DNA from 3 places in the Modestobacter versicolor genome. Region 1 is predicted to be linked to each of the others. Evidence: riboswitches for the same ligand, from Rfam matches in the RefSeq annotation. Region 1 holds a riboswitch; each other region holds the start of a gene.

Region 1 (10,119 bases):
TTCCAGGTGCTCGGCGAGACCTTCGTGGACACCGCCTTCCGGCTGGCCGACCGCTACTTCCCGCAGCAGGCGCTGTTCATCAACGACTACAACACCGAGATGCCGACCAAGCGGGCCGACTACCTGGAGCTCGTCTCCAGCCTGATCGCCCGTGGCGTGCCGATCGACGGGGTGGGCCACCAGGCGCACGTCGACTTCGCCCGGCCCGTGCAGTGGCTCGACGACTCGCTGACCGCGGTGGAGAAGCTCTCCGCCCGGACCGGCCGGCCGCTGCTGCAGGCGATCACCGAGCTGGACGTCAGCGACTCCAAGGAGAACAACGGCGCCGACGTCAGCAACGGCACGGTGCCGCAGCACTCCCCGGCGATGGCCGACCAGGACCAGGCCGAGACCGAGCTCGGGTACTACTACCGGGACCTGTTCGACGTGCTGCGCAAGCACTCGGGGTCGATCGAGTCGGTGACCTTCTGGGGCATCAGCAACGGCCGCAGCTGGCTGCGCACCTGGCCGGCGGCCCGGCCGTGGGAGTCGCCGCTGCCCTTCGACGACGACCTGCAGGTCATGCCCGCCTACTGGGGCATCGTCGACCCGGCACAGCTCGCAGCGCGCCCGGCCGACGTCCTGCCGCCGCGCATCGCCGGGCACGACGCCGTGCCCGCCACCGCGAACCGCACCGGCACGGCGCGGGTGACCTACACCGCTCCCGAGGCCGGGGACACCCGGGACCGCTCGGTGAAGGTCGACTGCACTCCCAGGTCGGGCTCGCAGTTCACCGTGGGCACCACCCAGGTGACCTGCACCGCGCGGGACAAGGCCGGCAACGTGGCCACCCCGGCGACCTTCGACGTGGTGGTCACCGCTGCCCCGGCGCAGCCGCCGGCCGCGGAGCACCCGGTCGTCACCGCGGTCAAGCGGCTGATCAGCGGCATCCTGGACGCCGTCCTCCGGCTGGTGGGCCGGCGCTGACCGGCTGACCGACCCGGTGCCCCCGTCCGCCTCCCGGTGGGCGGGGGCACCGTGCCGTCCGGGTCAGCCGGCGCGGTGCCCGCGGGCGGCGGCGACCTGCGGACCGGCGGCGACCAGCCAGTCGTCCAGCGCGCCGGGGGAGTCCCAGGCCTTGTCCAGCAGGTAGAGCCCCCGGGTCGGGGTGGTCGCGCCGAGCTCGACCAGCACCGGCTTGAGCAGCAGGTCCGGCGCCAGGGCGTGCCCCGGGCCGGCGCCCAGCATGAGCGGGACCGCGACCACGCCGGCCAGGTCGCCGGTGCCCACCTGGTCCAGGAAGAGCTTGAGCAGGCCGGTGTAGGTGGCCTTGTAGGTGGGGCTGGCGACGACGGCGACCTCCGCCTCGCGCAGCGCGGTGACCGCCTCGGCGACCGCCGGGTCGCCCCACCCGAGCAGGCCCGCGCCCAGGTCGATGACGTCGACGACGAGGTCCGGCGGGGCGCCGGTCAGCCGCTCGACCACGAGCTCGGCGGCGGAGCGGGTGCGGGAGCGGGGCTTGGGGTTGCCGACCACGGCGATCGTGCTCACGACGCAAATCTCACCATGTCGATCGTATTTGACGGGATGCGGGTCGGTCTGCCACTCTCGGCTCAGGTCACGAGTGCCAGCGCGAAGCCCCGGCTCGCTGGCCGGCAACCCTCCTCCGCGAGCGGGTGCCCCGGGTGACGACCTGGCGGTCGCAGTTCCGCGACCGCAAAGCGCGGACCCGTGCCCCGGGTCCCCGGCCCGTCAGGAGCACCACCGTGTCCAGCGCCGTCCTCTGCGCCCCCGCCGCCGTCCAGCCCGCCGCCGTCGCGCCGATCGTGCCGGGGGCCACCCCGCTGCTCCCCGTGGTCGGCGCCGACACCCGGGTGCCGCTCGTGCCCGGCGGCACCGCCCGCTACGTCGACCTGGACACCGCCGCCAGCAGCCGGGCGCTGGAGCAGGTCGCCGCCCGGGTCACCGAGGCGTTGCCGCTGTACTCCAGCGTGCACCGGGGTGCGGGGTACCTGTCCCAGGTCTCCACCGCGCTCTACGAGGACGCCCGGGCCACCGTGGCCGGCTTCGTCGGCGCGCGCGGCGACGACGTCTGCGTGCTGGTGCGGCACACCACCGACGCGCTCAACCTGCTCGCCGGCTGCGTGCCCGACGGCGGCGCCGTGCTGGTGCTCGACTGCGAGCACCACGCCGACCTGCTGCCCTGGCAGCAGCGCGGCCCGGTCACCGTGCTGCCGACCGGGGCCACCGTGGTCGAGACGCTGCGCGCGCTGGGCACCGAGCTGGCTGCCGCGCCGTACGCGCTGATCGCCGTCACCGGCGCCTCCAACGTCACCGGCGAGTCGCTGCCGCTGGACGAGGTGGTGCAGCTGGCCCACGCGGCCGGCGCCCGGGTGCTGGTCGACGGCGCGCAGCTGGTGCCGCACCGGCGGTTCTCCCTCGCCGGCTCCGGCGCCGACTACGTGGCGTTCTCCGGGCACAAGACCTACGCGCCGTTCGGCTCCGGGGCCCTGGTCGGCCGGCGCGACTGGCTGGACGCCGCCCCCGCGTACCTCGCCGGCGGCGGGGCGGTGCAGGAGGTGACCGTCGAGCGGACCAGCTGGGTGGCCGCGCCGCACCGGCACGAGGGCGGCTCGCCCAACGTGCTGGGCGCGGTGGCGCTGGCCGCGGCGTGCGACGCGCTGGCCGCGCTGCCCGCCGGGGCGCTGGCCGAGCACGAGCGGGCGCTGCGCGAGCGGCTGGTGGCCGGGCTGGCCGCGCTGCCGGGCGTGCGGGTGCTGCGCATCTGGGCCGACTCCGCCGAGCCGACCGGCGTCGTCTCCTTCACCGTGGCCGGCGCCGACCCCGGCCTGGTCGCCGCGTACCTCTCCGCCGAGCACGGCATCGGGGTGCGCGACGGCCGGTTCTGCGCCCACCCGCTGCTGGCCCGCCTCGGCGTGCCGGCGGGGGCGCTGCGGGCCAGCGTCGGCGTGGGCAGCAGCCTGGACGACGTCGAGGCGCTGCTCGGCGCGCTGGACGCCTTCCTGTCCGCCGGGCCGCAGGTGCCCTACGCGCAGGTCGCCGGCCGCTGGCAGCCCGCCGACGACCCGCGGGCCACCGATCTCTCCTCGGCCGCGCGGGGCGCCGGCTGCGGGCCGTCGGTGCGGTGACCGGCCGCTCAGCGCGGCAGCAGCACCGTGCGCAGCTCGTGGGCGCCGTCGGCGCGGGTCGCCTCGTAGAACCAGCGGGCACCGCCGCCGGGCAGCGCCACGACGTCGGCGTACCGCAGGCCGGCCGGCGGGTGCGGGCTCTGCAGCAGCGGTCCGCCGGCGGCGGCGGTGAACGCGCCGTCGCCGTCCTGCACGGCCAGGCCGGTGCGCTCCTCCCAGTTCTCCGCCGCGGTGGCCCGGCCGTCGTAGAGCGCCCAGCTGCGGTCGCCGTCCAGCACCACGGTCGCGACGCGGACCCCGCGGGCGTCCCAGCTGCCCGGGGTGCCGGCCAGCGCGGTGCCCTGCCAGGTCCACTCGACGCCGTCGGGGCTGGTGGCGTGCTCGGTGGTCATCCGGTCGGTGGCGTCGGGGTCGTCGAGCGGGTGCACCGAGGCCCACAGGTGCCACCGGGTGCCGTCGTGCCGCAGCACCGGGTCCTTGACCGCGGCCGCGTCGCTGCCGGGCAGCACGGTGCGCGGGGTCGCGGTCGCCAGCCCGGCGACCGTGCCGGCCTCGAGCAGGTCGACCCGCCAGTGCTTGGTGCCCGGCGTCGCGCAGCTGACGTAGAGCCGCCAGCGGCCCTCCGGCGTGTGCACCAGCGCCGGGCGCTCCAGCGACTCCGCGCCGAACGCGTCCTTGCCGATCGCCACGACCGGCTCGAAGCGGACCCCGTCGTCGGAGCGGGCGACCACGTTGGCGAAACCGCGGCCCTCGCCGACCGGCCGGCGCAGCCGGTAGGCCAGCCACCACGTGCCGTCGACCAGCTGCGCCGAGGGACCACCGGCCCAGGAGCCCGGGCGCGGGTCCTCGGGGGCGAGGACGACGTCCGCCTGCGACCAGAAGGGGCCGGGCTCGGGGGGCTGGGGTCTGCTGGGCACGGCGCCAGTCTGCACACCCCGCCGCCGTCGCCCGCACCCCTCCCGGAGGCCCGCCCGTGACCACCGACCGCCTGCCCCAGTTCGTGATCGCCGGCGCGCCCAAGGCCGGCACCACGGCGCTGCACGCCGCGCTGGCCACCCACCCCGGGCTGTTCCTGTCGCCGGTGAAGGAGCCGAAGTACTACCTCACCGACGGCCGGCCACCCCCGCGCAGCGGCCAGCGCGGGCCCGGCGACGCGCACAGCGCGCGGGAGTGGGTGTGGCGGCGGGAGGAGTACCTGCGGCTGTTCGCCGGGGCCCCGGCCGGCACGGTGCGCGGCGAGAGCACGCCGTTCTACCTCTACGACCGCGCGGCGCAGCAGCGGCTGGTCGCCGACGTCCCCGACGTGAAGGTGGTCGTGGTGGTGCGCGACCCGGTCGACCGGGCGCACTCCAACTGGGCGCACCTGCGGGCCGACGGTCTGGAGCCGGAGGCCGACTTCCTGGCCGCCGTCCGGGACGAGGAACGGCGGGTCGCCGCCGGCTGGGCGCCGTTCTGGCACTACCGGGGCCTGGGCACCTACGGGATCCAGCTGCGCGACCTGCACCGGCTGGTGCCCCGCGAGCGGGTGTTCCTGCTGCGCTACCGGCAGCTGGTCGACACCCCGGCGGAGACCCTCGACCGGGTCAGCCGGTTCCTCGGCGTCGAGCCGGGGCTGGCGCACACCGTGGCGCCGGAGAACGTCAAGCCGCACGTCCCCGACTCCCCGCGGTACCGGCTGCTGGCCCGGGTGACCCGGGCCGGTGCCGCGCTCGGCGCGTACGCACCGCCGCAGGTGTGGCGGCAGGCCAGCCGGCCGCTGCTCGCCGCCCTGCACGCCGGCCGCGCCCCGCGCCCGCCGCTGCCGGTGGAGGTGCGCCGGGAGGTGCTGGCCCCGCTGCTGCCCGACATCGAGCTGCTCGAGGAGCTCACCGGCGAGGGCTTCGCCGACTGGAAGGGCGACACCGGGCGCGGGGACTTCCGCTCCGCAGCGCCGCCCGCTCCTGAGACCCCGCACCACCTACCGAGGAGAGGTCGCCCGTGACCACCACCGACGAGCTGCTCGAGGGGAACGCCCGCGACGCCGAGTCGTTCTCCGGCCTGATCCGCTCCCTGGCGATCAGCCAGCGGCTGCTCGGCACGCGGGAGGTGGTGCTCGTGCACCACACCGACTGCGGCATGCTGACCTTCAGCGACGAGGACTTCCGGTCCGGCATCGAGGCCGAGGTCGGCAGCCGGCCCGAGTGGCACTCGGAGGCGTTCGCCGACCTGGCGGACGACGTCCGGGCGTCGCGGCAGCGCATCCTGGACAGCCCGTACATCCCGGTGAAGGACAGCGTGCGCGGATTCGTGTTCGACGTCGCCACCGGCCTGCTCACCGAGGTGGACTGACCCATGAGCCTGACCGACACCGACACGTTCGCCGCCGACTGGGCGGACTGGCACGCGCAGCACGAGGCGGCCCGCGCCGACCGGCACGGCTTCCTGGCGATCACCGGCCTGCACTGGCTGACCGGCGAGCCGCAGCGGCTCGACGGCGCGCCCGGGGAGTGGTGGACCGGCGCGGACGGGCCCGTCGTCCGGCTGGCCGACGGCGAGGAGCTGGTCGTCGACGGGCAGCCGGTGCACGGCGAGCACGCCTTCGGCGTCATCCCCGAGCGCGGTGGGGTGACCGTCGGGTACGGGGACGCCGTCATCGAGGTGGCCCGGCGGGGCGGCTCGGACGTCGTCCGGCCGCGGCACCCGTCGAACCCGGTGCTGGTCGGCTACCCGGGGACGCCGGCGTACCCGGCGGACCCGCGGTGGGCGCTGACCGGGCGGTACGTGCCGTTCGACGAGCCGCGGCCGACGACGGTCGGCGCCGTGGTCGAGGGGCTGCAGCACGTCTACGACGCCCCCGGCCGGATCGAGTTCACCCTCGACGGGCAGCAGCTGGCGCTCACCGCGTTCAACGGCTCGACGCCGGGCAGCCTGTTCGTGCTGTTCACCGACGAGACGTCCGGGGTGACCACGTACGCGGCGAACCGCTCGGTGCAGGTCGCGCCGCCGGCGGCCGACGGCACGGTGACCTTGGACCTGAACCGGGCCACCAACCTGCCGTGCGCCTACACCGCGTTCGCCACCTGCCCGCTGCCGCCGGCGGAGAACCACCTGCCGGTCGCGGTCGAGGCCGGGGAGAAGAAGCCGGTCGGCTGAGCGGTCAGGTCCTGACGGGCGGTGCGCCGCACCGCCGGTCAGGTCCTCCTCAGGTCGGCACGGTGGACCAGCGCCTCGCGCCCGTGGTACTCGGCACGCTTCCAGAAGCTCAGCCCGGCCTTCTCGGCCACGCGGACTGACGCGGTGTTGCCCGGGTCGATGATGGCGATGACGTGGTCCACGCCTCCTCGCAGCCGGACGAACTCCGTGACGGCCCGGGCAGCCTCGGTGGCCAGGCCCTTCCCCTGGTGCCGCGGCAGGACGTGGTAGCCGAGCTCGAGCGACTCACCGTCGATCGGCTGCCACGTCAGACCGCAGTCCCCGACGAAGTCGCCGTCCTCGGTCTCGATGACCCAGAGCCCGAAGCCGTCCCTGGCGTAGTTGCGCACGTTCCAGTCGATCCAGTTCCGGCACTCGCTCCGGGACATCGGGTGGTCGTAGTGCTCCATCACGACGGGGTCGCCGAGCAGCGACTCCATGAGGTCCAGGTCGCCGTCGGACATCCTGCGGAAGCGGAGGCGGGGGCTGTCGGGTACGTCCACGGCGGGAGGCTAGGGGAGCTGACCGCGCCGCTGCGCACGAACGTTTCGCAGGCCTAGAAGGGTGGCGGGTCGCCGGGCGGTCCGGTCGGCGGTCGAGGGGTGCGACCGGGCGGTGGCGCGTCATCGGCCGGGTGCCCGTCGGGCCAGGTGGTGAGCACCTGACCGGTGGGGGTGGTGAACCGGAGGCCGCCGGCCGGCAGGGCGTGCAGCTGCCAGCCGGGCGCCTGGTGGACGAGCCGGTGGTGGTGGCGGCACAGGCAGCAGAGGTTCTCCGCGGCGGTGTCGCCCGCGGGCCAGCGGGTGACGTGGTGCTGGTCGCAGCGCCGACCGGGGCGCCGGCAGCCGGGGAACCGGCACCGGCGGTCACGGAGCTGGACGAAGCGGCGCAGCGGGTCGGTGGGCCGGTAGGCGTCGGTCGGTGGCGGCGGCCCGAGGGCTCGGCCGGCGCGGAGACCGCCGCCGTCGGTGAGGGCGAGGAGCTGGCCGGTCAGCTCGTCGACGAGGCCGATCTGCGGCCGTGCGGCGAGCGCGGTGTCGCAGAGGCTGCGGGTGTCCAACAGGTGAGCGAGGTCCGTGCAGTCGGTGGCGGCGCTGTCAGCGGTGGCGGCGCTGCCGTCGGCCGGGTCGTCGGCCGGGTCGTCGGCGGGGAGCAGGCCGAGGGCACGAACGGTCTCGGCCGGGACCACGTCGCCGCCGACCTCGCCGGGTTCGTCACCGCCCAGCAGGGTGCGCACGGTGGCGAGCACGGTGAGCTGCGCCTGCACCGGGGCCAGCCCGTGCTCACCGGGCCGGAGCACGAGGTCGACGAGGCAGTCGGCCATCCGCTGCTGCCGGGTGCGCGGGTCGTCGGGCGCCGAAGCGGCGTCGGCGTACTGGCGCAGTGCGTCCTCCATGGCGCGCAGGACGGGCAGCGGCAGGTCGGTGACCGCCAGCGTGCCGAGGCCGTCGCCGGTGGGGTGCACGGCGACCGCCCGTGCGCGGAGGGCCGCCTGCACCCGCCGGGTGATGGCCTGGCCGTCGAGTCGTTGCACGACCCGGTGCGCGGCGGCGCGCAGCTGCGTCGGGGTCTTGTGCCCGAGCCGGGCCAGCAGTCGGCCCTCCGCCTCGGCGCGCAGGTCGTCGTCGAGCGGGGCGAGGACCTGGCACATCGCGGTGGCGTGCTCCCAGGTGAGCTCGCCCTGCTCCAGGGCCGCCAGGGTGGCGGGCAGCCGGTGGACCAGCTGCAGCGACTGCACCATCCAGGACTGTGCGGTCGCCGAGGTCACCGAGAGGGCGGCGGCGACCTCGTCCACGGCCCACTCGCTGACGCTGAGCAGCACCTCCGGCCGACCCGCGCGGGTGGCCGCCGCGGCGGCACCGATCTCGGTGTCGGGCCGGTCGTTGCCGGCAGGCCGAGCGCGGCAGAAGTCGGCGATCCACCGCGCTCGCCAGGCCTGGGAGGAGCTGATCGCCTGCTGTTCCTCCCGGAGCAGGTCGAGCAGGATGCCGCCCTGCTCCAGGAATGCCCGCAGCGGCGCGAAGGCCGCGTCGGACCATCCCGCGCGGGGTGGCGCCTCAGCGACAATGGAGTCGAACACACGTTCGATGATACCGAGGCGCCAGCCCGCTGACCAGCAGAGACGACGTCTGTGGACAACGGCGCGATCGCCGGAGCAGGTGGGCGTCCCGGCTACGGGGCGGGGGTCCCGGCGTCGCGCAGCCCGGTTGCTGCGCGGACCAGGGACGCGACGGCAGGGGACCGGCTGCCCGCGGGCCAGGCGAGCACCGTGGTGATGGCCGGTGCGTCGGGGACCGGCACCGCGACGTGCTCGGGCCACTGCCAGGCGCGGCTGGACGCCGGGATGACGAGCAGGGTGCGGCCGAGCGCCACGAGCTGGGCGAGCTGGGACTGGGTGTGCACCTCCGGCCCCGGCCCGTCCGGGTAGGAGCCGTCGAGCCGGGGCCACCGGGCGATCGGCAGGTCCGGCACGTCGCTCACCTCGGCCATCGTGAGCCGGTCACGCGCGGCGAGCGGGTGCCGGGCGGGCACGATCGCCACCTGGCCCTCGACCAGCAGGTCCTCGGTGTCGAACCCGTCGAGGTCGTCGACCGGCCGGTGCATCACCGCGACGTCGGCGCTGCCGTCGCGGAGCAGGCCGGCCTGCTCGCCGACCTCGCAGAGCAGCACCTCGACCGGGGGCTGACCCGGGTCGCCGGCGACCGCGTCCAGCAGCCGCTGCAGCAGCTCGTGCGACGCCCCGGCCTTGGTGACCAGCACCAGCGGGCGCGCGGGGTCGGCGGCCCGCCGGGTCCGGCGGCCGGCGGCGGTCACCGCGTCCAGAGCCGTGCGGGCCTCGCGGAGCAGCACCCGGCCGGCGTCGGTGAGCGCCGTGCCCCGGCGGTCGCGGTCCAGGAGCCGGACCCCGAGCCGGTGCTCGAGCTGGCGGATGGCGCGGGACAGCGGCGGCTGCGCCATGCCGAGCCGGTCGGCGGCCCGGCCGAAGTGCAGCTCCTCCGCGACCGCGACGAAGTACCGGAGCTCGCGGGTCTCCAGGTCGGTCACCGGCCGAGCGTACGGCGCTGATACCCGCCGGGTACCTCAACCGACCGGATCGGTCGTGGACACCGGCTGCCCGGCCCGCCGAGCATGGCCGACGTGGACGACACGAGGACGGCGCTGGTCACCGGCGCGAACAAGGGCATCGGCTACGCCATCGCGGCGGGCCTCGGCGAGCTCGGCTTGCGGGTGGCGGTGGGCGCCCGGCACGACGCCCGGCGCGCGGAGGCCGTCGCCCGGCTGCGGGCCGCCGGTGTCGACGCGTTCGGGGTGGCCCTGGACGTGACCTCCGACGACAGCGTGGCCGCGGCCGCGGCGGTGATCGAGCGGACGGCGGGCCGGCTCGACGTGCTGGTGAACAACGCGGGCATCTCCGGCCGGACCGACGGCGGCGCGCAGGACCCGACGACCCTGGACCTGGACGTCGTCCGCACGGTGCTGGACACCAACGTGTTCGGCGTCGTCCGGGTGACCAACGCGATGCTGCCGCTGCTCGGTCGCGCGCAGTCGCCGCGCATCGTCAACGTGTCCAGCACCATGGGCTCGCTGACCCTGCAGCCCGGCCCGGTGATGGCCGCCTACTCGCCCTCGAAGACGATGCTCACCAGCCTCACGACCCAGTACGCCCGCCGGCTGGCCGGCACGGCGGTCATCGTCAACGCCGCCTGCCCGGGCTACGTCGCGACCGACTTCACCGGCTTCGACGGGGAGCGGACGCCCGAGCAGGGGGCGGCCGTCGTGATCCGGCTCGCCACCCTGCCCGACGACGGGCCGCGCGGCG
Region 2 (10,119 bases), 2.7 Mb from region 1:
AGGCGAGGGCCACGACGGCCGCGACGCCGAACACCACGGTGTCCAGCCGGCCGGTGCCCTCGGCCTCGCCGACCGGGGGCTGGGCGAGCGCCGGGTGACGGCTGGGGATCGGGTTGAGACGCTTCGTGATCGACTCGCGGCGTCCGCGGCCGGGTGGTGCAGTAGGAGAACTAGACACAGCAGGATGCGGCCCCGGTCGCCCGGCGCCTCCCCCCTTCCGTTCAGCGTGCATGGCAGCGGACCGCCGACCCCGAGGCTGGAGGGCGGTCCGGATCCCTCACGGTGCGCTCCGCACCGCTGCCTCGCAAACCGGGATGATCACGGAACGGTCTCGGCTGCGGGCCCCCCGGTCCCGGCCCGGACAGGGCGGCGCGGGACACTGGACGGCGATGGACGACTTCCTGAACTGGCTCCGCGGTCCCGGCCTCGAGGCGCTCCTGATCATCCTGGGCGCCGTCCTGCTCGCCCGGTTCGTGAGCTGGGTCGGCCGTCGGATCACCGACCGGATCGACGCCGCCGCGACCGGCTCCGACGCCCTCGTGCGATCCGAGGCGGCCAAGCACCGGCACTCGCTCACCCAGGTGCTGACCTGGGCGGCGATCGTGATGATCTGGTCGATCACCATCTTCTTCGTGCTCGAGCGCCTCGGCGTCCCGGTCACCGGTCTGGTCGCCCCGGCGACGGTGCTCGGCGTGGGCCTGGGCTTCGGTGCCCAGCGGGTCGTCGGCGACGTGCTCGCCGGGTTCTTCCTGATCACCGAGCGGCAGTACGGCTTCGGTGACGTCGTCTCCATCCAGGTCGTCGGGGGCGGTGACCCCGCCGAGGGCACCGTGGAGGACGTCACGCTCCGGATCACCCGGTTGAGGTCGGTGAACGGCGAGGTGGTGATCGTCCCGAACGGGCAGATCGTCAAGGTCGTCAACCTGTCCCGCGACTGGGCCCGCGCCGTGGTCGACGTGCCCGTCCCGGCCACCGCCGACGTCAACCGGGTGCAGGAGGTGCTCCGCGAGGTCGGCCAGCGCGCCTTCGCCGACGAGCGGCTGCACCGGCTGCTGCTCGATGCGCCCAGCGTGATGGGCGTGGAGAGCCTGGCGCTGGACGAGGTGAACCTGCGGATCGTGGCCCGCACGCTGCCGGGCAAGCAGTTCGAGGTGGGGCGTGACCTGCGCGCCCGGGTGGCGCTGGCGCTCTCCCGCGAGGGGGTCTCGCTGCGCGCCACGTCGGCGCAGGAGGTCGACGTCCAGGACGAGGCGCTGGCCGAGGACCGGGCACGCAGCGGGGGGATGGCATGAGCAAGCCGGACGAGCAGCCCACCACCGTCATCCCCCAGCAGACCGTCGAGCAGCCGGCGGTCAGCACCGCACCGGCGACCCGGCGCACCGGGATCTGGCAGCACGTGCCGGCCCGGATCGGCCGGGCCCGCACGTCGACGGTGGTGATCGGCTGCCTGTTCGTGCTGCTGTTCGCGCTCAACGCCGCGCTGCCTCGCGACGAGGGGCAGACGACGACCGTCACCACCTCGGACGGCCGGACGGTCGAGGTGCCCTGCTCCTACGTGTCCTGCGACACCGCCACCCCGACGCCGACGCCCACGCCCACGCCGGGCACCACCGCCCCGACCACCACCCGGGCCCCCGCGACGTCGGCCCCGAGCACGACCAGCCGGGCCCCGGAGACGACCGAGGAGCAGGAGGAGCAGGAGACCACGACGCCGACCACCACCACCCGGGCACCGAGCTCGAGCGCACCGGCCTCCTCGCGCGCCACCACGACCAGCCGGGCACCGGCGACCAGCGCCGAGCCGTCGGAGGAGGACGAGGAGCCGTCGGCGGAGTCGAGCGCGCCGACCAGCTGATCCCGGCTCAGAACGAGGTGACGACGGCGATGCCCGGCTCCCGCCCGACGGCGGCCAGCGCCGCACCGGCGTCGTCCAGCCCCAGCTCGCGGGTGACCAGCAGCTCCGGGCGCAGCCGCCCGGCCGCGATCAGCGAGAGCATCGCCGGGTAGTCGGCGGCGGCCATGCCGTGACTGCCCAGCACGGCCAGCTCGCGGGCAATGACCAGCTCCATGGGCACCTCGGTCCGGCCGACCGCGGGCGGGAGCAGCCCCACCTGCACGTGCCGGCCCCGCGGGCGCAGGCTGCGGATCGAGTCCACGCAGGTCACCGCGGCGCCCAGGGCGTCGAGGGAGAGGTGCGCACCGCCGCCGGTCAGCTCCCGGACGGCGGCCGGCACGTCGGTCGCCGAGCCGTCGACCAGGTGCTCGGCGCCGCAGGCAGCCGCCAGGGCGAGCGCGCCGGGGGTCACGTCGACGGCGACCACCCGAGCGCCGGCGGCGACGGCGACCTGGACCGCGGACAGCCCCACCCCGCCGCAGCCGTGCACCGCGACCCACTCCCCCGGCCGCACCCGCCCGACGCCGGTGACCGCGCGGAACGCGGTGGCGAACCGGCAGCCCAGGCTGGCCGCGGTGCCGAACGGCAGCTGCTCGGGCAGCGCGACGAGGTTGACGTCGGCGGCGTCCAGCGCGACGAGCTCGGCCAGCGAGCCCCAGTGGGTGAAGCCCGGCTGGGTCTGGGCCAGGCAGACCTGGCCGGCGCCCTCCCGGCACGGGGCGCAGCGCCCGCACGCGCAGACGAACGGCACGGTCACCCGGTCACCGACCGCCCAGTTCCGCACCCGGTCGCCGACCGCGGCCACGGTGCCGGCCAACTCGTGCCCGGGGACGTGCGGCAGGACGACGTCCGGGTCGTGGCCGGACCAGCCGTGCCAGTCGCTGCGGCAGATCCCGCTCGCGCCGACCCGCACGACCACGCCGTCGGGCGCGGGGTCCGGCTCGGGCACCGACCGGACCGCCAGCGGACCACCGAACTCCTCGAACACCAGCGCGCGCACGACCGAGAGGCTGCCACGATGGGGCGTGCAGTCGACCGGCTGGTGGACCTTCCTGCTCGTCGCCGCGGTGCTGGTCGCGGTGCCCGGGCCCGACTTCGCCGTCGTCGTCCGGAACACGCTGGCCGGCGGCCGGCCCCGCGGGCTGTGGTGCGCCGTCGGCGTGGCCACCTCCAACGCGGTGCAGGGCACGGCAGCCGCGGCCGGGCTGGGCGCTCTCGTGCTCCGGGTGGAGCCGCTGTTCCAGGCGATCCGCTGGGCGGGCATCTGCTACCTGGTGCTGCTCGCCGTCCAGTCGATCCGGTCCGCCGTCCGCGGCGAGTACGCCGCGTTCGACGGCGCCCCGGCCGGCGCTGCGGTGGCCTGGGCCGGCTGGCGGCAGGGCTTCCTGTCCAACGTCACCAACCCGAAGGTGCTGGTCTTCTACCTGGCGGTGCTGCCGCAGTTCCTCTCCCCCGGCGCGGGCGTCGGGCTGCTCGCCGGGTACGCGCTCAGCCACGCCGTCCTCGGCCTGGCCTGGTCGGTCGCGCTGGTGCTGCTGATGGACCGGGCGCGGCGGGTGCTGGCCCGCCGCCGGGTGCGCCGCAGCCTGGACGCCGTCACCGGCGTGGCGCTGCTCGGCTTCGGCGCCCGGCTGGCGACCGAGCGCGGCTGAGCCATCGGCCGGACCGCTGCGATGCTCCGCGCCATCGGTTTCAGCCTGACTGATACCGTCGGCGGACCAACGACCCGGAGGACCCATGAACGAGCTGCTCCTGAGCGTCCACGTGATCGCCGCCATCGTGTTCATCGGGCCGGTGACGGTGGCGGTCAGCCTGTTCCCCCGCTACGCCCGGGAGGCTGCCGGCGCCGGCGCCCCGGGCGCCCTGCCCGCCGTGCACCTGCTGCACCGGATCACCCGCGTCTACGCGGTGCTGGCCCTGGTCGTGCCGGTGTTCGGCATCGCCACCGCGCTGGCCCTGGACGTGCTCACCGATGCCTGGCTGCTGGTCTCGATGCTGCTCACCGCGATCGCCGGCCTGCTGCTCGCCCTGGTCGTGCTGCCCCGGCAGGCCCAGGTGCGCGCCGTCCTGGACGCCGGGGCCGGCGACCAGCGGGTCGACGTCCGCGCCCTGGCGATGGGCGCCGGGGTGTTCAACCTGCTGTGGGCCACGGTCGTCGTGCTGATGATCGCCCGGCCCGGCTCGACGACGGGGGTCTGACCGTGGACCTGCGCTGGCTGCGGCTCGCCTCCTGGGCCGAGACCGTCTCCCTGGTCGTGCTGCTGGTCAACCTCGGGACGGCGCACGTCGAGGCCGTCGCCTCGCTGATGGGGCCGGTGCACGGGTGCGCCTACCTGGCCACCATCGCGACGGCGTTCCTGCTGCCGCTGCCCCGGCAGGCACGGACGCTGACGTTCGTGCCCGGGATCGGCGGCCTGCTGGCCCTCCGCCGGACCGCCGCCACCAGCCCCGCACCGCCGGACTGACCCGCCGGGCTACTGTCCCTGGCCCATGACCGAGCAGCCGCCCGCCGGGGGGCCACCGGCGGACAGCCCGGTGATGCTGGCCATCCTGGCCGGGCGGGCCTGGGAGGCCCGGTTGAACACCGCGCTGCGGGCGCACGGGCTCTCGCTGCGGCACCTCGGCGCCCTCGGCCACCTCGCCGGCACGCCCGGGCTCTCCTACACCGACCTGGCCCGGCGGGCGCGGGTCACCGTGCAGAGCATGCACGCGACGGTCGGCACGCTCACCGAGCTGGGCGCCGTCCGGGAGCCGGGGGGCGGCCGCGGCCGAGCGGCCCTGCTGGAGGTCACCGACCGCGGGCACGAGCTGCTGGCCACCGGCCGGGAGGTCGTCGCGGCCCTGGACGCCGAGTTCACCGCCGCGCTGCCCCCGCCGGCCCGGGCCGGGCTGGCCCTCGGTCTGCTGTCCGGGCTCCGCGCCGCCGGTGGACCGGCGCCCGCCCCCGGCCCCCCGGCAGACTGACCGGGTGGACGACCTCGACGCCCTCCGCCGGGCCTGCGACCGCGCGCTGACCGGGCACGGCCCGCAGTCGGCCGCCGACCTGCTCGCGACGATCCCGCCGGACACCGCCGTGGACCGGTACGGCGACGGCGGGGTGGTCGCCGAGCTGGAGCGGGAGGTCGCCGACGTGCTCGGGCAGCCGGCGGCCGCGTACCTGCCCAGCGGCATCATGGCCCAGCAGGCGGCGCTGCGCGTGCACGCCGAGCGCCGCGGGCGGACAACCGTGGTCTACCACCCGCAGAGCCACCTCGACGTCCACGAGGGCCACCCGCTGGAGCGGCTGCACGGCATGGTCGGCCGCCCGACCGGGAGCCGGGACCGGCTGCTGCTGCGCACCGACCTGGACGCCGTCGCCGAGCAGCCCGCTGCGCTGCTGGTCGAGCTGCCGCAGCGCGACCTCGGCGGTCAGCTGCCGTCGTGGGAGGACCTGGTCGCGCAGGTGACCTGGGCGCGGGAGCGCGGGGCCGCGGCGCACCTGGACGGCGCCCGGCTGTGGGAGGCGGCGGCGGGGTACGGGCGCGCGCCGGCCGAGGTCGCGGCGCTGTTCGACACCACCTACGTCAGCTTCTACAAGGGCATCGGCGCGCTGGCCGGCTGCTGCCTGGCCGGGCCCGCGGACGTCGTCGACGAGGTGCGCGAGTGGCGGCGCCGGCTGGGCGGGACGCTGTTCGGGCTCTGGCCGGGCGCCGCGTCGGCGCTGAGCTGCCTGCGCCGCCGGCTGCCGCTGTTCCCCGGCTACCTGGACCGGGCGCGGGAGATCGCATCCGCGGTGCGCGACCTGCCCGGCGTCACCGTCGTCCCGGACCCGCCGCAGACGCCGATGCTGCACCTGCTGCTCCGCACCTCCGCCGACGAGTTCGCCGCGGCGGCCCGCCGCCTGGCCGAGGGCGGGTTGTGGACGTGGGAGCGGGCCACCCCGACCGCCGACCCGGGCGTGCAGCGGGTGGAGCTGCCGGTCGGCGACGCGACGACGGCGCTGCCCGTGCCCGAGGCCCGGGCAGCGATCGCCGCCCTGGCCGGCGCGGCGGAGCAGGTCCCGGCCGGGTAGAGCTCTGCCCACAGCTGTGGGCAGAGCTCGAGTCGCGGAAGAGCAGGGTCCCGGGAGAGTCGAGGTCTGCCTACGAGGGTGGGCAGAGCTCGAGTCGCGGCAGAGCAGGGTCCCGGGCCGGCCCGCTCACCGGCGGAGCGCGGCGGACCCCCGGGACACCGGCCTGTGCAGTCGTCCGGTCGGCGTCCTAGGATCGGCGGTGGCTCACGAGAGGCAGCGACAAGCACCTGGCTGGCTGCCCGGCAACCTCAACTCCGTCTGAGGTGCTCCAGGGGAAGAGCTGGCTGGACGGCGCCCGCCGCCCGGCAAGGACGGAGCCTCCGCGCCGTGGAGCTCCGGCGACCCAGGAGGTACTGGCAGATGACCGAACCCAGCGGCTGGAGCTTCGAGACCCGGCAGATCCACGCCGGCGCCGCGCCCGACCCGACCACCGGCGCCCGGGCGCTGCCGATCTACGCCACCACCAGCTACCAGTTCCGCGACACCCAGCACGCCGCCGACCTGTTCGCGCTGGCCGAGATGGGCAACATCTACACGCGGATCATGAACCCGACGCAGGACGCGCTGGAGCAGCGCGTGGCCTCGCTCGAGGGCGGCGTGGCGGCGCTCGCGGTGGCCAGCGGCCAGGCGGCGGAGACCCTGGCGATCCTGAACATCGCCGAGGCCGGCAGCCACGTCGTCGCCTCCGCCTCGCTCTACGGCGGCACGTACAACCTGCTGCACCACTCGCTGCCCAAGATGGGCATCACCGTCTCCTTCGTCGAGAACCCCGACGACCCGGAGAACTGGCAGTCGCTGGTGCAGGAGAACACCAAGGCCTTCTACGCCGAGACGATCGGCAACCCGAAGGGCGACGTCCTGGACATCTCGGCGGTGTCGGAGGTCGCGCACCGCAACGGCGTCCCGCTGATCGTCGACAACACGATCGCCACGCCGTTCCTGATCCGCCCCATCGAGCACGGCGCCGACATCGTGGTCCACTCGGCCACCAAGTACCTGGGCGGCCACGGCACCGCGATCGCGGGTGTCATCGTCGACGGCGGCAACTTCTCCTGGACCGGCGGGAAGTTCCCCGGCTTCACCGAGCCCGACCCGACCTACCACGGCGTCGTCTACGCCGACCTGGGCGCGCCGGCCTACGCGCTCAAGGCCCGCGTGCAGCTGCTGCGCGACCTCGGCCCCGCCATCTCGCCGTTCAACGCCTGGCTGGTCGTGCAGGGCATCGAGACGCTGTCGCTGCGCATGGAGCGGCACGTCGCCAACGCCCAACGGGTGGCCGAGTGGCTGGAGGCCCGCGACGAGGTCGAGTCGGTGCACTACGCAGGCCTGCCGTCCTCGCCGTGGCACGCCGCCCAGCAGAAGTACGCGCCCCGGGGCGCCGGGGCGGTGCTCGCCTTCGAGATCACCGGGGGCAAGGAGGCGGGTCAGCGCTTCGTCGAGGCGCTGGAGCTGCACAGCCACGTGGCCAACATCGGCGACGTGCGCAGCCTGGTCATCCACCCGGCGTCCACCACGCACTCGCAGCTGACCCCCGAGGAGCAGGCCACCACCGGCGTCACCCCGGGCCTGGTCCGGCTGGCCGTGGGCCTGGAGGGCATCGAAGACATCCTGGCCGACCTCGAGTCCGGCTTCCGGGCCGCGAAGGCCTCCTGAGGTGACGTCGGTCCGGGACGCGCGACCGGCTCCGGCCGCCGCGTCCCGGACCGGCGGCTGGCTCGAGGGCGACCCGGTGGGCGACCGGCGGTTCCTCGACCTCGGCCCGCTGCAGCTCGAGCGCGGCGGCACCCTGCCCGGCGTCCGGGTCGCCTACGAGACGTGGGGGACCCTCGCCCCGGACGCCGGCAACGCGGTGCTCGTCGAGCACGCGCTGACCGGCGACAGCCACGTCGTCGGCGCCGCCGGGCCCGGGCACGCCACCGCCGGCTGGTGGCCCTCGCTGGTCGGCCCGGGTGCGCCGCTGGACACCGACGAGCTCTTCGTCGTCTGCGCCAACGTGCTGGGCGGCTGCCAGGGCACGACCGGCCCGTCGTCGGCCGCCCCGGACGGTGCTCCCTGGGGCTCCCGGTTCCCCGCGGTGACCGTCGGCGACCAGGTCGCGGTGGAGGCCGCCGTCGCCGACGCGCTGGGCATCGGCCGCTGGCGGGCGGTGCTCGGCGGCTCGATGGGCGGGATGCGGGCGCTGGAGTGGGCGGTGTCCCGGCCGGAGCGGGTGGCCGGGCTCTTCTTCCTCGCCTCGGGGGCGGTGGCCAGCGCCGACCAGATCGGCACCCAGACCACCCAGCAGGCGGCCGTGCGCAGCGACCCGGCGTGGGCCGGTGGCGACTACGCGCCCGGCCCCGGACCGGTGTCCGGCCTCGGGATCGCCCGGCGGATCGCGCACCTCACCTACCGCAGCGACCTCGAGCTCGGGGCGCGGTTCGGCAACCACGTGCAGGACGACGGCCGGTTCGCCGTCGCCTCCTACCTGGAGCACCACGCCACCAAGCTCGCCGCCCGGTTCGACGCCGGCAGCTACGTGGTGCTCACCGAGGCGATGAACGGCTGGGACGTCGGCCGTGGCCGCGGCGGCGTGCCGGCCGCGCTGTCCCGGGTCAGCGCGCGTGCGGTGGTCGCCGGCGTCGACACCGACCGGCTCTACCCGCTGGCCCAGCAGCAGCAGGTGGCCGACGCCCTCGGGGTCCCGCTGCGGGTGGTCCCCTCGCCCTACGGCCACGACGGGTTCCTGCTGGAGACCGAGGCGGTCGGGGTGCTGGTCCGCGAGCTGCTGGCGTCCTAGCCGGTCCCGCCAGGTGGGCCTCGGATGGCAGCCTCGCGCAGCGTCACCTACCGTCGGGCGCACGCGGTGCTCCATCCAGACGTAGCGCGGTCCCCCGTCGTCGCCGGTCGCACCGGCACCACCCGGCACCACCCGGAGCAGCCCGGGGCCCGCCAGAGAGAACAGATGACCTCGACCCTGGAAGGCACCACGCCTCCCCCCGCCGGGGCCCCCCGCCCCGCGCGAGCCCGCGACCGGTCCGTCAGCGTCTACGCCGAGCTGTCCCAGCAGGTGAAGGACGCCGGCCTGCTGAACCGGCGGCGCCCGTACTACGTCGTCTCCATCGCCCTGGCCGTGGCCGCCTTCGCCGGCACCTGGGTGGCCATCGTGGCGCTCGGCGACTCGTGGTGGCAGCTGGCCCTGGCCGTCGTCTTCTCCTTGGTCTGCACCCAGTTCGGGTTCCTCGGCCACGACACCGCCCACCGGCAGGCCTTCGGCTCGCACCGAGCCAACGAGTGGTCGGCGCGGGTGCTGTCCTGCGGCTTCGCCGGCATCGGCTACGGCTGGTGGATGCAGAAGCACAACCGGCACCACAACGCGCCCAACCAGATGGGCAAGGACCCGGACATCGAGTCCGCGGTGCTGGCCTTCACCCCCGACGACGCCGAGCAGCGGATGTCCGGGCTGCGCGGCTGGTGGACCCGGCACCAGGGCTGGGCGTTCTTCCCGCTGCTGTGCCTGGAGGGCCTCGCCCTGCACGCCAACAGCATCGCCACGCTGGCCCGGGAGAAGTCGATGCCGCACCGCCGGCTGGAGCTGGCGATCATCGGCGTCCGGCTCGGCGTGTTCGTCGCCGCCGTCTTCCTGGTGATGCCGCCGCTGATCGGCATCGGCTTCATCGTCGTCCAGCAGGCGGTCTTCGGCCTGCTGCTGGGTGGCTCGTTCGCGCCCAACCACAAGGGCATGCCGATCGTGCCGAAGAACGCCAAGGTCGACTTCCTGCGCCGCCAGGTGCTGATGTCCCGCAACATCCGCGGTGGCGTGCTGACCGACTTCATGATGGGCGGGCTCAACTACCAGATCGAGCACCACCTCTTCCCGAGCATGCCGCGGCCGAACCTGAAGAAGGTCCAGCCGCTGGTGCGCGAGCACTGCGCGAAGCACGGGATCAGCTACACCGAGACGTCGCTGGTCGGCTCCTACCGGATCGTCGTCCGGTACCTGAACCGGGTCGGTCTGGCCGAGCGCGACCCGTTCACCTGCCCGCTGGTGGCGTCGGTCCGCAACTGATGGAGGACCCCGACCGGTCCTCCTAGACGGTGATGACGACCAGCAGCACGACGAGGACGACGAACCCGACGACGGCGAGCAGCCCGGCCAGGTGGTGGCGCCGCGCGCGGGTGCCCTCCCGGACGAGCG
Region 3 (10,119 bases), 1.8 Mb from region 1:
ACCTTGACGGCGTCGGCGAGGGTGTTCATCCCTCGCTCGAGGCCGCGGCGCGCCTCTTCGTTGAACGCGATCATCTTGGCCATGTGGTGATGTCCTCCGAGCGTGGATCGCTGCACGGCCGGGTCCGGCGCCCGCGACGGACGGCACCAGCGCCGTGGACGCTCCTGCGGCCCACGTACCGGTACCTCACCGTTCCGACCTGATTGGCACTCGACAGGCGTGAGTGCCAGTAAGGAGTCTGGCACTCGGCCTGTGCGAGTGCAAGAACGGGGGGTCGCCGAGGCTTGTTCCCGGGCCCGGGAACGCAGCGAGGCCCGGCCCCCTGCAGGGGACCGGGCCTCGGGGCTGTGCAGTTCAGACGCTGCGGACGGCGTCGGCCTGCGGGCCCTTCTCGCCCTGGACGACCTCGAAGCTGACCCGCTGGCCCTCGTCGAGGCTCTTGTAGCCGTCCATCTGGATGGCCGAGTAGTGGACGAAGACGTCCTGACCGCCGTCGACGGCGATGAAGCCGAAGCCCTTCTCGGCGTTGAACCACTTCACGGTGCCCTGTGCCACGTGTGCTCCCACGTTTCGTGCGTGCGGACGGCCACTCCTGATCGAGGGGCCGGGGTCTTGCTCTTCCGCCCGTCGATCACGAACGTGGGAGTAGAACCGCGCGGAACGGTACAGGAACTGGTGTCCCAGGTCACTGGTCGGTGTCGCGACTCCCCCGGCGGTGTGGTACCGGGTGTCGCGCCGGGCGTGTCTAGGCGATGAGGCCGGCCTCGCGCAGCGACTTCAGCGACGGCTGCACGTGGTGCGACGGGCCGACGACCGGCAGCAGCGGGTCGAGGGTCTTGAGCCCCTCACCGGTGTTGAGGACGACGACCTCCTGGGTCGGGTCGAGCCGGCCGTCCTCGACCAGCTGGCGCAGCACCGCGGTGGTCACCCCGCCGGCGGTCTCGGCGAAGACGCCGGTGGTGCGGGCCAGGTCACGGATCCCGGCGACGATCTCGTCGTCACCGACCCGGCCGACCGACCCGCCGGTGCGCCGGATGGCGTCCAGCGCGTAGGGGCCGTCGGCGGGGTTGCCAATGTTCAGCGACTTGGCGATGCCGGTCGGCTTGACCGGCTTGACGACGTCCCAGCCGTTGTCGAAGGCGGTGGCGATCGGGTCGCAGCCGGCCGACTGGGCGCCGAAGACCTTCCAGCCGGTGTCCTCGACGATGCCGGCGGCGACCAGCTCGCGCCAGGCCTTGTCGACCTTGGTCAGCAGTGAGCCCGACGCCATCGGGATCACGACCTGGGCCGGGATGCGCCAGCCCAGCTGCTCGGCGATCTCGTAGCCCATCGTCTTCGAGCCCTCGGCGTAGTAGGGCCGGACGTTCTGGTTGACGAAGGCGGTGTCCTCGAACTCGTCGGTCTCGGCGAGCTCGCTGGTCAGCCGGTTGACGTCGTCGTAGCTGCCGTCGACGGCGATGAGCGCCTGGCCGTAGACGGCCGACTGCACGATCTTGCCCGGCTCCAGGTCGCTGGGCACGAAGACGAAGGACGGCAGGCCCATCCGGGCCGCGTGCGCGGCGACGGAGTTGGCCAGGTTGCCCGTCGAGGCGCAGGCGATCTTGGCGTAGCCGAAGCTCTTCGCCGCGGTCGCGGCGAGGCTGACCACCCGGTCCTTGAAGGAGTGGGTCGGGTTGGCCGAGTCGTCCTTGACCCAGAGGCCGCCGGTCAGGCCGAGCTCGGCGGCCAGCCGGTCGGCCCGCACGAGCGGGGTCATGCCCGGGTCGAGGGTGACCCGGTCGGCCGGGTCCTGCCCCACCGGGAGCAGGGCGGCGTACCGCCAGATGTTCTGCGGGCCGGCCTCGATCTGCTGGCGGGTGACCGCACGCATCAGCTCGGGGTCGTAGTCGACCTCGAGCGGGCCGAAGCACTCGGCGCAGGCGTGCTCGGCGATCAGGCCGAAGGTGGCGCCGCAGTTGCGGCACACCAGGCCCCGTGCCGGGTTCGGCGGGACGGGCCCACCAGCGGTGACGTCTGCCTGGGCGGAACCGGGAGCGGTCATGGTCATTCGACGACTACCTCCTCATCTTCCCCGCGCCGGGCCGTCGAGCCGCGCGGGACGGAATTGGCACCTCCCGCTGCGCGTGCGCGCAGGCGGCGGTTGCCGGGGCTTCATCGGGCCGTGTCCCTCTGCCCCTCTGGATGAGTGGAACGGCGAGGACTCTACCCGGGGCGCCGGCCCGCCGGGCCGACCGGCCAGGATGAGGCGGTGGCCACCCGCATCGTCTACACCGACCTCGACGGCACGATGGTCGGCCCGCGCGGCTCGTTCTGGCACACCGCCGAGCGCGGCCTGACCGCGACGCCGGCCGAGGCGCTGCTCGCCCTGCACCGCTCCGGCGCCGTCCTGGTGCTGGTCAGCGGCCGGACGCACGCGCAGCTGCTGGAGGCCGCGCGGATCTTCGCCGCCGACGGCGCGATCTCCGAGCTCGGGTCGCTGGTGAGCTGGGCCGGCGGCCGGGAGACCCACCTGCTCACCGGCGACCTGCCCGCGGAGTTCGCCGGGCGCACCCCGATGTCGGTGATGGCCGAGCTGGGCGTGGTCGAGGAGCTGGTCGCCGCCCACCCGGGCCGGCTGGAGTGGCACGAGCCCTGGCACACCGCCCACTCGGCCGACGCGCTGCTGCGCGGCCGGGTCGACGCCGCGGCGGTCGACAGCTGGCTGGCCGAGCGCGGCTGGGGCTGGCTGACCATGAACGACAACGGCGCGGTGCCGGCGACCCCGCGGATGACGCTGGCCGAGGACGCGCTGCCGCCGCACGTCTACCACCTGATGCCGCGCGGGATCTCCAAGGGCGCGGCGATCAGCTGGGACCTCGCCCGCCGGGGCCTGACCGCCGCGGACGCCGTGGCGGTGGGCGACAGCGTCAGCGACCTGGAGATGGCCCCCGCCGTCGGCCGGCTCTGGGTCACCGCCAACGGGGCCGCGGTCACCGGCATGGACGAGCGGATCTCCGCCGTCCCCAACGCCGCGGTGACCGAGGCGGCGATGGGCGAGGGCTGGGCCCAGGCGGTCCTCGCCAGCCTGTGAAGGTCCGCCGCTAGCTGGTGACGTCCTTGCGGGCGAACTGGCGGAAGGCGAGCGCGGTGAACAGCGCCGACCAGGCCAGGCCCTGCACGACCCCGCGGAACAGGTCGCCGGAGTCGAACTGGCTCTGCAGCAGGTCGGTCCAGGCGTAGTTGAACGCGGTGGGGAACCAGTCGCGGATGCCGCCCAGCTGCTCCACCTGCTCGAGCACCGCGAAGACCACCGTGGTGAACACCGCACCGCCGACCGCGGCGAGCGGCGCGTCGGTCACCGTGGACAGCCAGAACGCCAGGGTGCCGACGACGAGCAGGTGGACGGCGAGGTAACCGACCATCCCGGCCAGCCGGACCAGCGCCGTCCGCTGCTCCAGCGCGACCCCGAGCGGGGTCTGCACGTCGCCGAAGCCGTAGGCGATCCCGCCGGCCACCACCGCGACCAGGACCAGCAGCACCATCGCGCCGACCGACAGCACCAGCGCGGCGAGCCACTTCTGCCGGAGCAGCCGGGACCGCGGCACCGGGGTGGCCAGCGCGTAGCGCAGCGACCCCCACGAGGCCTCGCTGGCCACGGTGTCGCCGAAGAACAGCGCGAACACGACCACCAGGAAGAAGCCGGTGGTGGCGAAGAGGACGAACAGGGTCAGGTTCAGCCCGCTCGCCGTCGCGACGTCGACCAGGTTGACCCGGCTGTTCTCCTCCGCCTCCTCCGCGCCGCCCAGCTGCAGCGCCCCGATGAGGATCAGCGGCAGCGCCGCCATGAGGGCGAGGACGCCGATCGTCCGGCGCCGCTTGAACTGCCGGCGGAGCTCGACGCCCAGCCGCAGCGTCCGCTCCGGCCGGTACCCGGCCGCGGCTCCGGTCGACGTGCTCATGACTCCCCCACCAGCGACAGGAACGCGTCCTCGAGACGACGGCGCGGGCTCAGCTGGTCGACGCCGATGCCGGCGCGCACCAGGGCGGCCAGCGCCTGGGCCCGGCTGGTGCCGCCGAGGTCGACGACCAGCCCCTCCTCGGTGCGCTCGACCGGCCCGGTGCCCGGCATCCCGGCCAGCAGCTCGGCGGCGCGGTCGGCGTCGGCGTCGTCGGCGAGCCCGATGAGCACCGCTCCCCCGGTGCCGACGATCTCCTCGACGGTGCCCTGGGCGATCTTCTGCCCCTTGGCCATGACGACGACGTGGCTGCAGGTCTGCTCGATCTCGCTGAGCAGGTGGCTGGAGACGATCACCGTGCGGCCGGTCTCGGCGTAGGAGCGCAGCACGTCGCGCATGGCGTGGATCTGCGGCGGGTCCAGCCCGTTGGTCGGCTCGTCGAGCACCAGCAGGTCGGGCAGGCCGAGCATCGCCTGGGCGATCGCCACCCGCTGGCGCATGCCCTGGCTGTAGCTGCGCACCGGCTTGTCCAGCGCCGTCCCGAGCCCGGCGACCTCGATCGCCTCCTCCAGGTGCGCGTCGGCCAGCGGCCGGCCGGTGGCGGCCCAGTACAGCGTGAGGTTGTCCCGGCCGGTCAGGTGCGGCTGCAGGCCGGTGCCCTCGACGAACGAGCCCAGCCGGGAGAGCACCGGGGCACCCGGCCCGGCGGCGTGGCCGAAGACCTCGATCCGGCCCTCGGTGGGGCGGATCAGGCCCATCAGCATCCGCAGCGACGTGGTCTTGCCGGCGCCGTTGGGGCCGAGCAGGCCGAGCACCTGGCCGCGGCGCACCTCGAAGGAGAGGTCCCGGACGGCGACGAACCCGTCCTTGTAGGCCTTGGTGACGCCGGCGAACCGCAGCGGCACGTCCTCCCCGTCGGGTGAGGCGACCGACATCCGCGCGCTGCGGCGGCGGCCGACGAGCCGGGCAGCCAGCCAGCCGAGCAGCGCCAGGACGGCGAGGACGCCGAGCAGCACCCACCAGCGCGTCGAGCCGGCCGTCGCCTGCACCGACCCGGGGACCTCGGGCACGGAGAGCGCCGCGCCGTCGGCCAGCCCGATCGAGTCGACCGCCGCGGTCACCGGCAGGGCGAACGCCTGGTCGGTGGTGGACACCTGGAGCCGGAGGGTGTGGCCGACCTCGAAGCGGTGCACGACCGCCGGCAGCGTCACCGGCACCTCGGTCGGCGCGGCCGGGTCGGCGGACAGCCCGGTGAGCGCCAGCGGTGCCACCAGCCCGCTGGGCAGGGTGGTCGTGCCGTCGGGGGCGACGTCGTAGAGCTTGGCGAACAGCGTCGCCGACCCGCTCGGCGCAGCCACCTCGAGGGTGACCGTCGCCGCCCCGACGACGTCCAGCGCCTCGGTGAGCTCGGCGCTGTCGAAGACGGCGGACTGGCCGGGGATCTCCAGCGTGGTGCCGCCCAGCGCGGCCGTGACCGACCCGAGGCCGGGCAGCGTGGACAGCGCGGCGGGGCTGCCTCCGGCCGGGGTGACCACCGGCTGCACCCCGCCCTCGACCGGCACCTCGGTGCGCCGGACCCGGTCGCCGGACAGGCCGGGGTAGCCGCCGACCTCCACGGTCTGGGTGCCGCCCTGCACGCTGCCGATGCCGCCGCCCAGCCCGGTCGGCTCCGGGTAGCTGAAGCCGGTGCCCGGGTCGGGGCCGGTGCCGCGCAGGTGGTGGTCGAACCAGCCGGTGACCTCCTCGCGCAGCTCGCCGGTGACCCGCTCGGAGGCGGAGCTGTCGTGGCCGCCGGCGTACCAGACCACCTTGACGTCGGTGCCGTTGGCGGCGATGCCGCGGGCGTTCGCGTCGGCCTCGCCCAGCGTGAACAGCGAGTCCTGGGTGCCCTGCACCAGCAGGGTGGGCGCGGTGATCCGGTCCAGCACGCCGGCCGGGCTGCTGCGGTCGAGCACGGCGGCGACCTCGGGGGTGAGCGTCCCGCTCGCCGCGGCCGACTGGTAGGCCGCGCAGATGTCGGCGCGGAAGCGGCCGCAGGTCAGCGCCTGGGTGACCAGCGCGGGGTCCAGCCCGGACAGGTCGGGGGCGCTGGCGCCGGCGTCGCCGCCCCCGCCGGTGAGCGCACCGAGCAGCCCGTCGCCGGTGGGCACCGAGCCGACGCCGAAGAACAGCCCGGACCACAGCCGCTTGAAGACGCCGGCGTCGCCGGTGCGCGGGGTCGCCGCCGGGGTGTCCGCGTCGGCCTCGATGCCGGCCTGGTCGGGGAAGAGCGCGGTGGTGAGCGAGTTCCAGGTGATCTGCGGGGCGATCGCGTCGACCCGCTCGTCGTAGGCGGCGGCGAGCAGGGCCAGCGCCCCGCCGTAGGAGGCGCCGGCGATGCCGACCCGCGGGTCGCCCGGGGCGTCGAGCTCGACGTCGTCGCGCTCGGCCAGCACGTCCAGCAGCGTGCTGACGTCGGCCACCTCGAAGCGCGGGTCGTCCAGGCCGATCTGCCCCGTGCTGGCGCCGAAGCCCCGGGCCGACCAGGCGAGGACGACGTAGCCGCGGCCGGCCAGGTCACGGGCGTCGGCGGCGACGGAGTCCTTGCTGCCGCCGAAGCCGTGGGCCAGCAGGACCGCGGGCGCGGGGTCGTCGGCGGTCGCCGTCGCGGGCAGGTACAGCGTGGTGTCCAGCTCGACGGCGTCGGCACCCTCCCCCGAGGGGATGCGCGCGTCCTCGGTCGCGACGTCCTCGGCGGCGCGGGCGGGGCCGGCGCCGGCGACCACACCGGCCAGCGCCAGCAGGGCGGTGAGCAACGCGGCGACCGCGGGGCTCAGGAGGGGCCTGCCGGCAGCGGTGCGCACGGAGGCGGCAACGGACGGGGCCGTGCCGGAGTTCCGCCGGGGACGGCTCAGGGCCGCCAGTTCCCGGTGGCGACGACGACGAGGCCGGGGACGTCCTGGTCGACCTCGAAGTAGCGCGGCACCGGGCCGGAGACGTCGGGGAACTGCTCGACCAGCTGCGCGGCCGCCTGCTGCTGCACCGAGTCGCCCTCGGTGAAGTAGACGGTCGTGGTGGCCACGTCCTGGACCGGGGACTCGCCGGTGCGGGTGACCTCCCAGCCACCACCGGTGAACGCGTCACCGATGTCGCCGGCCAGCCCGTTGATGCTCGTGCTGTTCAGCACGGTGATCGGCGCCCGCACCGGGCCGACCGGGGCCGGCGTGAGCTCCGCGGTGGGGGCGACGCTCTCCTGCACCGGCAGCGCCTCGCCGCTCGGGGCGGGGGCGGTGCTGGTGACCGGGCTCTGCGCGGAGGTCTCCTCCGCCTCCGGCGAGGCGAACGACCAGAAGCCCAGCACGCCGACGGCGACCACCACGAAGGCGACGAGCCCCTGCACCGCGCGGCGCGGGAAGCGGCGCGGCCCGTCGGCCGGGTCGGGCCTCCGCTCGTCGTCGCGACCGGGTCCGCCGAGCGCAGGCCCGGCGGGACGGTCCGGCGGGCCGACCTTGCGGCCGGACTTCTTCCGGGCCGCCTCGGCGGCCTGGCGCTCGAGCCGGGCGGCGGCCCGGCCGCCCACGGGGACGTCGATCGCCCGCCGCGACCGCTCCGGCTCGGCGGCCGGCTCGGGGGCGGGGTCCTCCGGCGCGAGCCGGGGCGCCGGGCGGCCGGACGCCAGCGGGGGCGCCGGGGGCGCGGTGCGGGACGGCCGGGCGGGGGTCTGCGGAGAGCGGGCCGGGGCGGCCGCGACGGCGGCCTGGGCGGCCGGCTGACCCCACGGGGAGTCGGCAGGTGCGGCGCTGGAGACGCGCTGGGTGACGTCGTGCGGCGGCGGGGTCGGCGGCCCGGGCTCGGACGCCCAGCTGGGCATGCCGGTGGTGCGCGGAGCGGCGTCGGCGCCCGCGGGGGCCGGGGCGGGCGGGCCGTCGGGTCGGGCCGGCGGCGGGACGGTCCGGCCGACGGCAGCCGCCGGGGCGGCGGCGGTCATCGGACCGGAGACGGCCGGGGCGGCCGCCGGGCGGGGAGCAACCGGGGCCTGGCGGGCCGGGGCCTGGGCGGTCGGGGCCTGGGCCGCCGGCGTCTGCACCGCCGGGGTCTGGGCCGGGGCCTGCGCCGCCGGGGTCTGGGCCGGAGCTCCGGGCGCCTGCGCAGCGGGGAGCCGGCGCCGCTCGCCGGTCGCCGGCGGGCGGCCGGGCGCCGCAGTCGGGTCGGCGTCGGTGCGCCGGCGGCCGGCACCGGGGGGCGGGCCACCGGCCGGGCGGGCCGGCGGACGGCGGACCATCGGGTCCTCACCGGAGGGCAGCAGCCCCTCGCGGCGGCGGTCGGCCCGGCTGGTCCGCGGCATGGTCATCGCACCGTCGGACTCCGGCCCGGCCGAGCGGGCCGGTGGCACGGCGGCGCCGGGGCGGCGGGGGCCGGTGAGCGGGTCGGCGGCGGACCGGTCGGTCGCCGGAGCGGCCTCCCGGCGCTCGTCCGCCCGGCGGCGACCGCCCGGCGGGGTCACCTCGGGCGGACCTCCGTCACTGCCCGGCTGCGCATGCCTCCCCACAGTGAGAGAGGCTAGTCGCGCGTCGGGTCGCTGCCCAGGACCCGGCCGGAGCGCTGCCGTTGGCGCGCCGCCCTCATCCGGCGCAGCCGGCGGACCAGCAGCGGGTCGGCGGCGAGGGCCTCGGGACGGTCGACCAGGGCGTTGAGCACCTGGTAGTAGCGGGTCGCCGACATCCCGAAGCGTTCCCGGATCGCCGCTTCCTTCGCCCCCGCGAAGCGCCACCACTGCCGTTCGAAGGCCAGGATCTCGCGCTCGCGGGCCGGCAGCGCCGCACCCGTGTCGTCCCCAGCCGTCACAGGAGCCCCATCGGCCCCAGCCGGGGAGGTCGCCGCGGCGCCGGCGACGGGCTGCACGCCCTCGCTGCTCATGACCGCCTCCGTCCCGTGGAATCCCAACCGTGTGATTACACGACGGTAGTCCGCGGGGGTGACAGGCGGGGCGGGGGCGACCCTAGGTCGTGGCGGGCACCGGCACGGCCGCGGCCCGCCGGACGCTGTGCGCCTGCCGGAGGCTGTCGACGGAGAAGACGGCCAGCGCCAGCCAGACGATGGCGAACCCGGCCAGCCGGGCCGGGGGCATCGGCTCGTCGTAGACGAAGACGCCGATCGACAGCTGCATCAGCGGGGTGACGTACTGCAGCAGCCCGACCGTGGACAGCGGCACCCGGCTGGCCGCCGCGGCGAACAGCAGCAGCGGGACCGCGGTGGCCAGGCCGGTGCTGACCAGCAGGAAGGCGTTGCCGGCCCCGGCGTGGCCGAAGGCCGCGTCACCGGAGCCCTGCAGCACGCCGATCACCACCAGGGCCGGCACGAAGACGACGGCGGTCTCCACGAACAGGCCGGGCGCGGCGTCGACCCGCACCACCTTCTTCATCAGCCCGTAGAGCCCGAAGCTCAGCGCGAGGGTGAGCGCGATCCACGGCGGCCGGCCGTGGTCGACGGTGAGCACGACGACCGCCAGCACGGCGGTGCCGACCGCCACCCACTGCAGCCGGCGCAGCCGCTCGCGGAACACGAAGACCCCGAGCACCACGCTGACCAGCGGGTTGATGAAGTACCCGAGCGAGGCCTCGACGACGTGCCCGGAGTTGACCGCGTAGACGTACACGAGCCAGTTGGCGGCGATGAGCACCGCGGCGACGGCGAGCACCAGCAGCGACCGCCGGGCACCGACCGCGGCCCGCACCTGCGGCCAGCCGCGGCGCACGGTCAGCAGCAGGCCGACGAACAGCAGCGACCAGGCCACCCGGTGGGCGACGATCTCCAGCCCGCCGGCCGGCTCGAGCAGCGGGAAGTAGAGCGGGAAGACGCCCCACAGCACGTACGCCCCGAGGCCGGCCCACACCCCGACGCGCCGTTCGTCCACCGGCGCACCGTACGCCCCACCGTTCCCGGTCGTGAGGCTGGCTCACGACCGTGCCGCCGGCACCCCCCGGAGGACGCACGAGGCCCGGTGCCCGCCGACGTCGTCGTCAGCGGGCACCGGGCCCCGGGTGCACCGGCGTCAGGGTTCGATGGTGACCTTGATGGCCTCGCCGCTGGCGATCGCGTCCAGGCCCTTCTGCACGTCGTCGAGGCCCAGCCGGTGGGTGATCAGGTCGGCGACCGGCACCTCGCCGGAGGCCATCAGCCGCAGCGCCTCCTTGTTGTGCGCCGG

Evidence for each region. Region 1 has a riboswitch for S-adenosylmethionine ahead of FHX36_RS03670 (aminotransferase class V-fold PLP-dependent enzyme). Riboswitches for the same ligand answer to the same signal wherever they lie in the genome.
Region 2: it holds a riboswitch for S-adenosylmethionine, as region 1 does, so the genes downstream of both, FHX36_RS16845 (bifunctional o-acetylhomoserine/o-acetylserine sulfhydrylase) here and FHX36_RS03670 (aminotransferase class V-fold PLP-dependent enzyme) in region 1, are expected to answer to the same signal.
Region 3: it holds a riboswitch for S-adenosylmethionine, as region 1 does, so the genes downstream of both, thrC (threonine synthase) here and FHX36_RS03670 (aminotransferase class V-fold PLP-dependent enzyme) in region 1, are expected to answer to the same signal.

What each region holds. Positions count from the first base shown of each region.
Region 1 covers NZ_JACIBU010000001.1:758,600-768,718, forward strand. Annotated here, with positions in the region: gene FHX36_RS03660 (endo-1,4-beta-xylanase) at 1-966, shown strand, start outside; gene FHX36_RS03665 (NADPH-dependent FMN reductase) at 1,030-1,530, opposite strand; SAM riboswitch class IV at 1,596-1,709, shown strand; gene FHX36_RS03670 (aminotransferase class V-fold PLP-dependent enzyme) at 1,746-3,128, shown strand; gene FHX36_RS03675 (glycoside hydrolase family protein) at 3,137-4,045, opposite strand; gene FHX36_RS03680 (sulfotransferase) at 4,102-5,109, shown strand; gene FHX36_RS03685 (beta-class carbonic anhydrase) at 5,106-5,456, shown strand; gene FHX36_RS03690 (DUF1684 domain-containing protein) at 5,460-6,260, shown strand; gene FHX36_RS03695 (GNAT family N-acetyltransferase) at 6,299-6,802, opposite strand; gene FHX36_RS03700 (HNH endonuclease signature motif containing protein) at 6,856-8,379, opposite strand; gene FHX36_RS03705 (LysR family transcriptional regulator) at 8,472-9,344, opposite strand; gene FHX36_RS03710 (SDR family NAD(P)-dependent oxidoreductase) at 9,429-10,119, shown strand, end outside.
Region 2 covers NZ_JACIBU010000001.1:3,445,384-3,455,502, reverse strand. Annotated here, with positions in the region: gene FHX36_RS16885 (BCCT family transporter) at 1-178, opposite strand, end outside; gene FHX36_RS16880 (mechanosensitive ion channel family protein) at 390-1,292, shown strand; gene FHX36_RS16875 (hypothetical protein) at 1,289-1,855, shown strand; gene FHX36_RS16870 (zinc-binding dehydrogenase) at 1,863-2,894, opposite strand; gene FHX36_RS16865 (LysE family translocator) at 2,920-3,546, shown strand; gene FHX36_RS22475 (hypothetical protein) at 3,632-4,093, shown strand; gene FHX36_RS22470 (DUF3817 domain-containing protein) at 4,096-4,359, shown strand; gene FHX36_RS16855 (MarR family winged helix-turn-helix transcriptional regulator) at 4,385-4,858, shown strand; gene FHX36_RS16850 (threonine aldolase family protein) at 4,863-5,945, shown strand; SAM riboswitch class IV at 6,148-6,263, shown strand; gene FHX36_RS16845 (bifunctional o-acetylhomoserine/o-acetylserine sulfhydrylase) at 6,306-7,598, shown strand; gene metX (homoserine O-acetyltransferase MetX) at 7,600-8,721, shown strand; gene FHX36_RS16835 (fatty acid desaturase family protein) at 8,887-9,990, shown strand; gene FHX36_RS16830 (sigma factor-like helix-turn-helix DNA-binding protein) at 10,013-10,119, opposite strand, start outside.
Region 3 covers NZ_JACIBU010000001.1:2,512,382-2,522,500, forward strand. Annotated here, with positions in the region: gene groL (chaperonin GroEL) at 1-83, opposite strand, end outside; gene FHX36_RS12305 (cold-shock protein) at 355-555, opposite strand; gene thrC (threonine synthase) at 746-2,047, opposite strand; SAM riboswitch class I at 2,060-2,188, opposite strand; gene FHX36_RS12315 (HAD family hydrolase) at 2,249-3,070, shown strand; gene FHX36_RS12320 (ABC transporter permease) at 3,081-3,938, opposite strand; gene FHX36_RS12325 (alpha/beta fold hydrolase) at 3,935-6,730, opposite strand; gene FHX36_RS23955 (LytR C-terminal domain-containing protein) at 6,826-8,418, opposite strand; gene FHX36_RS12335 (DUF3263 domain-containing protein) at 8,475-8,831, opposite strand; gene rarD (EamA family transporter RarD) at 8,914-9,828, opposite strand; gene FHX36_RS12345 (zinc-dependent dehydrogenase) at 9,967-10,119, opposite strand, start outside.